One region of the Vibrio rhizosphaerae genome, then DNA from elsewhere that is predicted to be linked to it. Evidence: predicted binding sites of a transcription regulator. Region 1 holds the regulator's gene; the other holds the start of a gene.

Region 1 (5,266 bases):
ACGGCACAGCCATTGTCACTGCGGCAGGAATGCTCAATGCCATTGAACTTCAGGGCAAAGATCTGAAAGAGTGTACGATCGTTTGTCTGGGTGCCGGCGCAGCTGCCGTTGCCTGTATGGAACTGCTGATCAAATGCGGGGCCATGCGTGAAAAAATCTATATGCTTGATCGTAAAGGGGTGATTCACACTCGTCGTGATGATCTGAACGAATACAAACAGTTATTTGCCAATAATACGGATAAGAGAACGCTGGAAGATGTGATTCAGGATGCTGATTTATTCCTTGGCGTTTCAGGTCCAAATCTGCTGCCACCGGAAGCATTAGCCCTCATGGCAGAAAAACCGATTGTCTTTGCCTGCTCAAATCCAGATCCAGAAATTAAACCGGAGCTGGCTTATCAAGTTCGCAACGATTTGATCATGGGAACAGGTCGTTCTGACTACCCAAATCAGGTCAATAACGTTCTGTGCTTCCCGTTCATCTTCCGTGGTGCCTTGGATATTCGGGCGAGCGAAATTAACGATGAAATGAAAATAGCAGCGGTTGAAGCGATTCGTCAGCTTGCAAAAGAAGCAGTACCGGCAGAAGTCTTAAAAGCGGCCAGTGTCGATAGCCTTTCATTCGGCCCCGAGTACATCATTCCCAAACCGATGGATCCTCGCCTGCTGCCCCGGGTAGCCAGAGCCGTAGCTCAAGCAGCCGTTGACTCAGGCGTTGCCCGAATTTCAATGCCTGAAGGTTACATGCAGGATTAAGGCAACACACTTAATCCACAGTACAAGAAAGAGGAGACACCCAGTGTCTCCTCTTTCTTCATTTTGCTTTTAATCTATCGGTTCAGGCTGGGATATTTTGCAAGGCTTGCTGATAACTCTCCAGTTGAGCCACCTGTTTAAGATAACGTTGAATGTTCGGATAAGAAGATAGATCGGCCCGCATGTCGGCTAGCTGTAATACCAGACTCATCTGAAAATCAGCACCGCTAAGCTGCTCTCCGGTAAACCATGTTCGCTGCGCTAGCGTGTCATCGATATAACGTAAAAAAGTAGAAACGCGAGGCTCAATGACTATCTGATCCATCTTATTGAGGAAGGAACCAATCAACGGACGCAACAAGAATGGGAGCTTTTCTCTTGATTTGATAAAGATCAGCCGCATCACCAACCACATCATGAACGAGCCTTCAGCGGCATGTAACCAGTAACGATAATCCAGTAATGCCTGACCCGACTCAGGCCGGAAACGATGTTGGTGATCGTAGGCATCGATCAGATATTCAATAATGGCACCCGACTCGGCAATCGTCTGTTCGCCGTCAACAATCGTCGGTGACTTACCTAACGGATGAATGGATTTCAGAGCATCTGGTGCCCCCCAAGTTTTCGGGTCCCTGCCATAATGAACAACTTCATATTCGAGCCCGAGCGCTTCCAACAGCCAAACCACACGTATGGCCCGGGACTGCTCAAGGTAATGCACATAAATCATACCGACGTTCCTTCTGCTCAAGACGCTTCTGCTCATCTCAGGAAGTCACTCTGTGTTAGTTACATGACTTCCTTTCGAGAAAATACCGCGGATTACTCATCATAAGATTCAAATTCAATGCCCATTGCGGTCATCATGGCTTTTGCTTCGGTCGGAATATCATCCGGACGATCTTTACGCAAATCTTCATCCGTCGGCAAAGGCTGCCCGGTATAGGCATGTAGAAATGCTTCACACAAAAGCTCACTGTTTGTTGCATGACGTAAGTTATTGATCTGGCGTCTGGTCCGTTCATCCGTCAATACTTTAAGAACTTTCAACGGGATAGAAACCGTAATTTTCTTGACCTGCTCGTTTTTCTTACCATGTTCAGCATAAGGACTTATATATTCACCATTCCAATCAGCCATTGCTTCCCCTCATTGCCGGAATCCATCATTATTATCAAAAAAAGTAGGTGTTAATTTTAGCTTTATTTACTGCTATAAGCAAAGACATATAGACGTCTGGAAGTATTGACGTCTTATTGAAAAATCAGTAGAGTGAGCAACCACACTCAATCCGTGTTGGTTGAGGCTGTCAGTCATGAACGCCACCTGTCACCAAGTAGAAAGGAATCACATATGAGCACTCGCAAACCTGCAACTATCGCCGTTAGAACGGGTATTGAGTCAGACACGCAGTACCATGCTGTCGTTCCGCCGATTTATCTCTCAACGAATTATGGATTTCCGGCATTCGGAGAAGTCCCTCAGTATGACTATACCCGTTCCGGTAATCCGAACCGCGGACTTCTGGAACAGGCACTGTACGAGCTGGAAGGCGGTCAGGGTGCCGTCATTACCAATTGCGGGACATCCGCGCTCAACCTCTGGGTCTCTACTTTTATCGGCCCTGATGATCTCATTGTCGCACCTAATGATTGTTATGGTGGCACCTATCGTTTATTCAATACCCGAGCCAACAAAGGCGACTTTCGGGTGTTATTCGTCGATCAATGTGACGAGGTTGCACTGACTGAGGCTCTGGCCCAGAAACCAAAACTCATTTTGCTGGAAACCCCATCGAACCCGCTGGTTCGCGTCGTCGATATTCAAAAAATCTGCCAACAGGCCAAACAGGTTGGTGCTTTAGTTGCCGTGGACAATACTTTCCTGACTCCGGTCTACCAACAGCCAATATCTTTGGGTGCTGACTTTGTGATCCATTCTACGACCAAATACATCAATGGCCACTCCGATGTGATTGGCGGCGTCATCATCAGTCACAGTAAAGAACACGCAGAACAGCTTTCCTGGTGGGCCAACTGTATCGGTGCTTCCGGCACACCATTCGATAGTTATATGACGCTCAGAGGGCTTCGTACCTTGAGTCCGAGAATGCGTTGCCATGAAGAAAACTCGCTGAAAATACTCGCGTACTTGCAGTCCCACCCTCTCATCGGGACCATTTACCACCCAAGCTTACCGACTCATCCCGGTCATGAGATTGCGAAAAAGCAGCAAAGTGGCTTTGGTTCGATGCTTAGTTTTGAATTTGCAGGGAGCTATGAAGAGTTGCAACAATTTGTCAGCCGGCTCAAGCTGTTTTCATTAGCGGAATCACTCGGTGGTGTCGAAAGTTTAATTTGCCACCCGGCGACGATGACTCATCGTGCGATGGGTGAGGAAGCGCTCCACAAAGCGGGAATTTCGCTACAACTATTACGGCTATCAGTCGGCTTAGAAGATGCTGATGACTTGATTGCCGATCTGGATCAATCCCTGAATTGGGTAAAGGAGAATCGTTGATGACCACCGTACGCCACCTCCATAAATTCGGAGGAAGTAGTCTGGCTGATCCGGCATGTTATCGCCGCGTTGCTCACATCCTCAAAGAGTACTCGCAAAGTCACGATCTGGTTGTGGTTTCTGCCGCAGGCAAAACAACCAATCAACTCATTGCTTTTATTGAAAATCTCACGGTTGCACCGCAGCAGGCTCAAGAAATTTTGGCTCAAATCCAACAATTTCAACGTCAGTTGATTACCGAATTGCTCGAAGGCGAAGCCGCTCAGGCATTGACGAACCGGCTCGGTGATGAGTGCATGACCCTTGCAAAACTCACCGCCCCACTGACAGCGGCTCAACAGGCATTTGTGCAGGCTCATGGTGAGATGTGGTCATCTCGTTTAATGGCCGCACTACTCAATCAGCAAGGATTAATGGCGATTGCACAAGATGCCAGAGCCTTTTTACGCGCTCACCGGGAGACACAACCGGAAATCGACCGGGCTCAGTCTTATCCGCTGCTCAAAGAAATTCTGGCGCAACACGGTCATCAGCGGATCGTGATCACGGGCTTTATCGCACAAGATGAAGCCGGTGAAACCGTGCTGCTGGGACGCAATGGTTCCGATTACTCGGCGACCATCATTGGTGCACTGGCAGAAGTCGAACGGGTAACCATCTGGAGTGATGTCGCCGGTGTCTACAGTGCTGACCCCAGAATTGTCTCCGATGCCTGTCTGTTGCCGTTACTTCGTCTGGATGAAGCCAGCGAACTGGCGCGCCTTGCCGCACCGGTCCTACACAGTCGAACATTACAGCCTGTCGCACAAAGTGCGATAGATCTGCACCTCCGGTGTAGTTACGACCCTGAAGCCGGCTCAACCCATATCGAACGAGTGCTTGCTTCAGGACGGGGAGCCAAAATTATTACCTCTCTGGATGAAGTCTTGCTGATTGAACTCAGTTTCTCACGCGGACACGATTTCCAGCGGTTATACAAACAAGTGATCGAGCAGCTCAAACGAGCCCAGCTTACACCACTTGCTTATGACAAACAGGATGACCAGTATCGCATCCAGCTTGCTTACACGGCTGAAATTGCGTCTGGTGCTTTATCTTATTTGCAAGATGCAGCGATTGAAGCCGAAATCCGCCTCAAAGAAGGTTATTCACTCGTCGCAGCTGTCGGTGCAGGTGTGACTAAGAATGCGAACCACTGTTTTGGCTTTTATCAGCAGCTCAAACAGGCTCCGATTGAGTTCCTGTGCGAATCTGAATCAGAATTAAGTCTGGTTGCGATACTTCGTCAGACTCCCGTAGATACGTTTGTGAATCAACTGCATACCCATCTGTTTCAGGCACAGAAACGTGTCGCACTCGCTCTCTGTGGCAAAGGCAATATCGGTTCGAGCTGGCTTAAGCTGTTTACAGAGCAGAAAGCCGAGCTGGAAAAACGTCGCGGGATGAATTTTGAACTGGTTGCAGTCATTGATAGTCAGACCTACTGGTTTGATGAACAAGGGATTGACCCGACAAAAGTCGAAGCCCATTTTATTGAAGAATCCGTCCCGAATGATGGGCAGGAATGGCTGTTCAAGCTAGGACAAATCCGCGGCTATGATGATGTGATTGTGCTGGATGTGACAGCCAGTGCTGAACTCGCTTCACAGTATATTCAGATTGCAGAGCAAGGAATGCATCTGATTTCCGCCAACAAGGTCGCAGGCTCTTCCAGTAGTGAATACTACTATCAAGTCAAAGACTCTTTTGCAAAAATCAGCCGTCACTGGTTTTACAATGCGACGGTTGGCGCGGGTCTGCCAATTAATCATACGGTGAGAGATCTGCGGGAAAGCGGCGATGAAATTGTCGCCCTTTCCGGGATTTTCTCAGGCACATTGTCCTGGCTATTCCAACAATATGATGGCTCCGTGCCTTTCAGTGAGTTAGTTGATCTGGCTTGGCAACAAGGCTTAACCGAACCGGATCCGAGAAATGATCTGGAT
Region 2 (5,266 bases), 710 kb from region 1:
TCGTGCACGTCGCCCTTGACGGTTGCCAGTAATATTTTCCCATTGGTACTTCCGGCTTGTTTCTCCGCATTGATATAGGGTTCAAGATAAGCAACCGCCTGTTTCATCACCCGTGCCGATTTAACCACCTGAGGAAGAAACATTTTCCCTTCGCCAAACAAATCACCAACGACATTCATACCATCCATGAGTGGGCCTTCGATGACCTCTAATGGCTTTGATGCCTGTTGTCTTGCTTCTTCTGTATCTTCAGTAATGAACTCAGTAATCCCTTTGACTAATGCATGCTCAAGACGCTTAGAGACCGGCCATGTCCGCCACTCTAATGCCGATGCATCTTCCGCTTTGCCCACCGCATTTTCTCGATACGCTTCTGCAATTTCCAGTAAACGCTCCGTACTATCGTCTCTGCGGTTAAGGACGACATCTTCAACCGCATTCCGTAGCTTTTCAGGAACATTGTCATAGATCTCGAGCTGCCCGGCATTGACGATCCCCATATCCATCCCATTCTTAAAACAGTGATAAAGGAATACAGCATGAATGGCTTCCCGCACATAGTTATTGCCGCGGAATGAGAAAGAAACGTTGGATACGCCACCGGAAACCATCGCATAAGGTAGCTCTCTTTTGATATCCCCGACAGCGTTGATAAAATCAACCGCATAGTTGTTATGCTCGTCAATCCCGGTTGCCACCGCAAAAATATTGGGGTCAAAAATAATATCTTCCGGCGGGAAACCGACCTCATCAACCAGTATCCGGTAAGCCTTGGTACAAATTTCAATTTTCCGTTCACGGGTATCCGCTTGCCCGACTTCATCAAATGCCATGACCACAACGGCAGCACCATAACGACGAATCAATTTAGCCTGATGAACAAACTTCTCTTTTCCTTCTTTCAAGGAAATAGAGTTCACAATCCCTTTACCTTGAATACATTTTAGACCAGCTTCGATGACTTCCCATTTTGAGGAGTCAACCATAACCGGCACTTTGGAAATCTCAGGCTCTGAAGCACACAAATTTAAAAAACGGACCATACAGGCTTCGGCATCGAGCATGCCTTCATCCATATTGATATCAATAATCTGGGCACCATTCTCAACTTGCTGTCGCGCCACATCCAGAGCTTCATCGTACAGCTCTTCTTTAATCAGTCGTTTAAACCGGGCAGAGCCGGTTACATTAGTCCGCTCGCCCACATTGACAAACAAGGTTTCCTTCTCGATCAGGAGAGGCTCTAATCCCGACAGGCGACATGCGACAGGGATCTTCGGTAAAGCACGGGGTTGCACGCCATCTACCGCTAAAGCGATATGGCGGATATGCTCGGGGGTCGTTCCACAACAGCCGCCGACTATGTTAAGAAAACCAGCCCGGGCCCATTCACCGATATGTTCAGCCATTTCTTCAGGAGACAGATCATATTCACCGAAAGCATTGGGCAATCCAGCGTTGGGGTGAGCAGAGACATAAGATTCAGAAATACGAGACAGTTCTGCAACGTAAGGACGCAATTCGTCGGGACCGAGTGCACAATTCAACCCAAACGATAAGGGCTGCACATGGCGCAATGAGTTATAAAAAGCTTCAGTGGTCTGGCCGGACAGGGTTCGGCCTGAGGCATCGGTAATGGTCCCGGAGATCATAACAGGCAAAGTTATATTTAATTCATCAAACACGCTCTCAACGGCAAAAGCACAGGCTTTAGCATTTAACGTATCAAAGATCGTCTCCAGCATGATCAGATCAACACCGCCCTTAATCAAAGCGCGTGTCGATTCAGAATAAGCATTGACCAAGCCATCAAACGTCACATTACGAAAGCCCGGATCATTGACGTCAGGAGAAATAGAACATGTTCGATTGGTCGGGCCGAGTACACCGGCGACATAACGAGGGCGCTCCGGTGTTTTAGCGGTCCATTGATCGGCAACTTCTCTGGCAAGCTGAGCGGCCGCAAAATTTATCGCTTCACTGTATGACTGCATATCATAGTCAGCCATGGCGATCGCGGTTGCATTAAATGTATTGGTTTCAAGGATATCAGCACCCGCTTCAAGATAACTCGAATGAATTTCTTTAATTAAATCGGGTTGAGTCAATACCAGCAGATCGTTATTCCCTTTCACATCGCAGTGCCAATCAGCAAAACGTTCACCGCGATAATCCTCTTCTTGTAAGTTGTATCCCTGAATCATGGTGCCCATGCCACCATCGATCAATAAAATACGTTTTTGAAGCTGTTCTGCTATCTGATGCTTTATACGACTCACGCGACTGCCCTATCCCTTACTTTTTGTTCATCCTACCACACAATCACTAGAAATCTAGACGTCCATACGGTTATATAATAGAACATTTCATCCCGAAAAGAGATCACCGCATTACCAGAAAAAGTGATTGCTATTTGTCCGACATCAAAGGAAAATTTCAAACTCCGTTTTCAAGATGTGAAGAGAAAAACATGTCGGTCTACCATACACTATGCTTTCTTGCTGCTGCTGCAATGTTGATTGCTTTTTTAAACAGTAAAATAAGCAGGATGCAAACAACTATCGCCATTACTGCTGGCTCAATGCTGCTTTCTTTACTGATCTTAATTGCTGGTCAGAATAATTGGTTCCATTTGACGCAAATTGCGGCAACAACCATGAGTAGTATCAACTTTGAAAATTTTCTTCTCAAAGGAATTTTAGGCTTTCTCCTTTTTGCCGGAGGTCTTGGAATCAAGCTGCCGAACTTAAGAGACCAAAAATGGGAGATCACTGTACTTGCTCTTGGTGCCACACTTTTCTCGACTTTCTTTATCGGCTTCGCTTTATACGGTATTTGTCAATTGATTGGTATTCAGTTTGATCTAGTTTACTGTTTACTGTTCGGTGCTCTGATTTCTCCGACTGACCCTATCGCCGTACTCGCCATTGTCAAAAAACTCAATGCTCCGAAAAGAATATCAACTCAAATTGAAGGCGAATCCTTATTTAATGATGGCTTCGGCTTAGTCATTTTCGTGACTATCTTTACCATTGCTTTTGGTTCAGAGCCACCGACTATCATTAGTGTTTCCCAATTGTTTATGCAAGAAGCGATTGGGGGGATTGCCTATGGTTTTGTTCTGGGAATTATCTTTCATTATCTGATCAGCGCCACCGATGACCATTCGATGGAGTTGTTACTTACGATTGGTATTCCCACAGCCGGCTATGCATTCGCTGAGATCCTTCATGTCTCCGGCCCTCTAGCCATGGTTGTATCAGGTATTATGATCGGCAACTGGACACGCTTTATAGGCTTTTCCAAAGAAAGTGAAGAGCATTTGGATCATTTCTGGGAGCTGGTTGATGAGTTCCTTAACGGCGTGCTTTTCCTTTTAATCGGGATGTCGATGCTTCTGTTTGAATTCCACGAAGAAGACTGGATCATGATGGCGATTGCTATCCCATTGGTACTGTTAGCTCGTTATTTGAGTGTTTATGTATCCTATATCGGCTTCAAACGCTACCGTCAGTACAATCAGTGGTCTATCAGAATACTAACTTGGGGCGGGCTTCGTGGTGGATTAGCCTTAGCGATGGCACTCTCCATTCCATCCGGCGTCCTGATCATTCCAGAAAAGCTGATTGATGTGAAAGAAATTATTCTGGTCATGACTTACGCCGTTGTTGTGTTCTCAATTTTGGTTCAGGGCTCAACCATTACTCCAATGGTTGAAAAAGCCAAAAAGGCAGAACTCGATAAGGAAATAGAAGAAGCTGCTCAAGCTGAGGAAAATCAAGCTTAATCGATTAAAAAAGATGGTTCACAAACGTGAACCATCTTAAAAATGAAATAGAGATTTAAAGACAGCCATTACAGCAGATCATTCAGTGCAATGCCGATCCCGATACGCTGAGTATGGACATTGTAATCCACCAAACTTTCACCATAACCATTAAAGTATTGCATATAAAATCTTAGGTTATTCGCTTCTTTTAATATGGGATAACTCCAACTCAAACGTAATGCACCGCGATTATCTTTCTCCAAATTATCTCGTAAGAGTAGAGTAAACCGATGTTGACCGACACCATACAGAGAAACCAATTCAAAGTTACCCATATAATGCCGGATATCTGGATTATCATCTCCTGATGTATCCGTGGGAGAAGTCTTATCCCGCTCAGGAATCCGCCACCATGCTTTTAAGCTCAAAGCCAGCGGACCTCCATCATCAAATACCATCTGACCATACACTCGATTCCAACTTCTTGATAACGATCCTGATTGACCATTAGACTGATGATTAATCCCGAATAACCATAAAGAGTTGGTCAAATTACCAATCTTCCAGTCATTATCAAACTGCATAAAGAGTTCTGGCTCATGAACGATTTCACGAAATGGTGATGAACTACCCCGATTATAAACTTGCCACCAAGATTGATTGGTGTACGCAAAATAAAGGTCCCCCGTATCACCAATGAGGTGACTGGATATCGGCATTTTAAAACTAATCTGAAATTTAGCCTCATATTTATCCAGAGGCTGATGATTAAAGGTATCGACATCTGAAAAAGGGGCACTATTCGGATGTGGGTTATATGTGATAGGGAGTATGTAGTTTTCTTTATGTGGAATAATGACAAACTCTTTATTCTCTACGGATTTTTCTTCAGCTACCCTTTGCTCGATTAAAGACTCATCACTCACATTATCTTGCTCTTCTGCGGCTTGAAGGGCGTGACAATAACCACCAAGCCCTAAAGACATCAGAAATGAATATTTAAAACAGCCATACATTTTTGCCATGAATCATTATCTCTCCAGCCAAATCAACAAATAAACTAACATTATTTAACAATAAAACAATACCGTTAAGCTCAATTGCATTTGCAAGAAACTGAACAGATTCCAACGTGGCAGACCGCCTCTTTTAAAAACAAAACCACCCACTGAACGACCGTACCACCTGACCTGCCAATCACAATAATGATATATCTCACCGCCAGATACAAAAAAACCCCAGCATCGCTGCTGAGGTCTTAAACAAGTGGCGGAGCGGACGGGACTCGAACCCGCGATGGCCTCACGGCAGCGTGACAGACCGACTCTTTTAAAAACAAAACCACCCACTGAACGACCGTACCACCTGACCGGCCAATCACAATGATGATATATCTCACCGCCAGAAACGACAAAACCCCAGCATCGCTGCTGAGGTCTTAAACAAGTGGCCATTGCTAAACGGATAAACGGACGGGACTCGAACCCACGATGGCCT

Evidence for each region. Region 1 encodes MetJ, which represses methionine synthesis genes. Its sites were predicted from a motif close to TTAGACNTNTANANGTCTAA; they were not measured.
Region 2: the regulator MetJ is predicted to act here: its motif matches at 2,326-2,345, upstream of metH (methionine synthase).

The regions. Positions count from the first base shown of each region.
Region 1 covers NZ_AP024903.1:281,863-287,128, reverse strand. Annotated here, with positions in the region: gene OCV37_RS01220 (malic enzyme-like NAD(P)-binding protein) at 1-758, shown strand, start outside; gene OCV37_RS01215 (glutathione S-transferase family protein) at 841-1,491, opposite strand; gene metJ (met regulon transcriptional regulator MetJ) at 1,584-1,901, opposite strand; gene OCV37_RS01205 (O-succinylhomoserine (thiol)-lyase) at 2,115-3,281, shown strand; gene OCV37_RS01200 (bifunctional aspartate kinase/homoserine dehydrogenase II) at 3,281-5,266, shown strand, end outside.
Region 2 covers NZ_AP024903.1:3,079,232-3,084,497, forward strand. Annotated here, with positions in the region: gene metH (methionine synthase) at 1-2,279, opposite strand, end outside; gene OCV37_RS13445 (cation:proton antiporter) at 2,471-3,787, shown strand; gene OCV37_RS13450 (phospholipase A) at 3,856-4,794, opposite strand.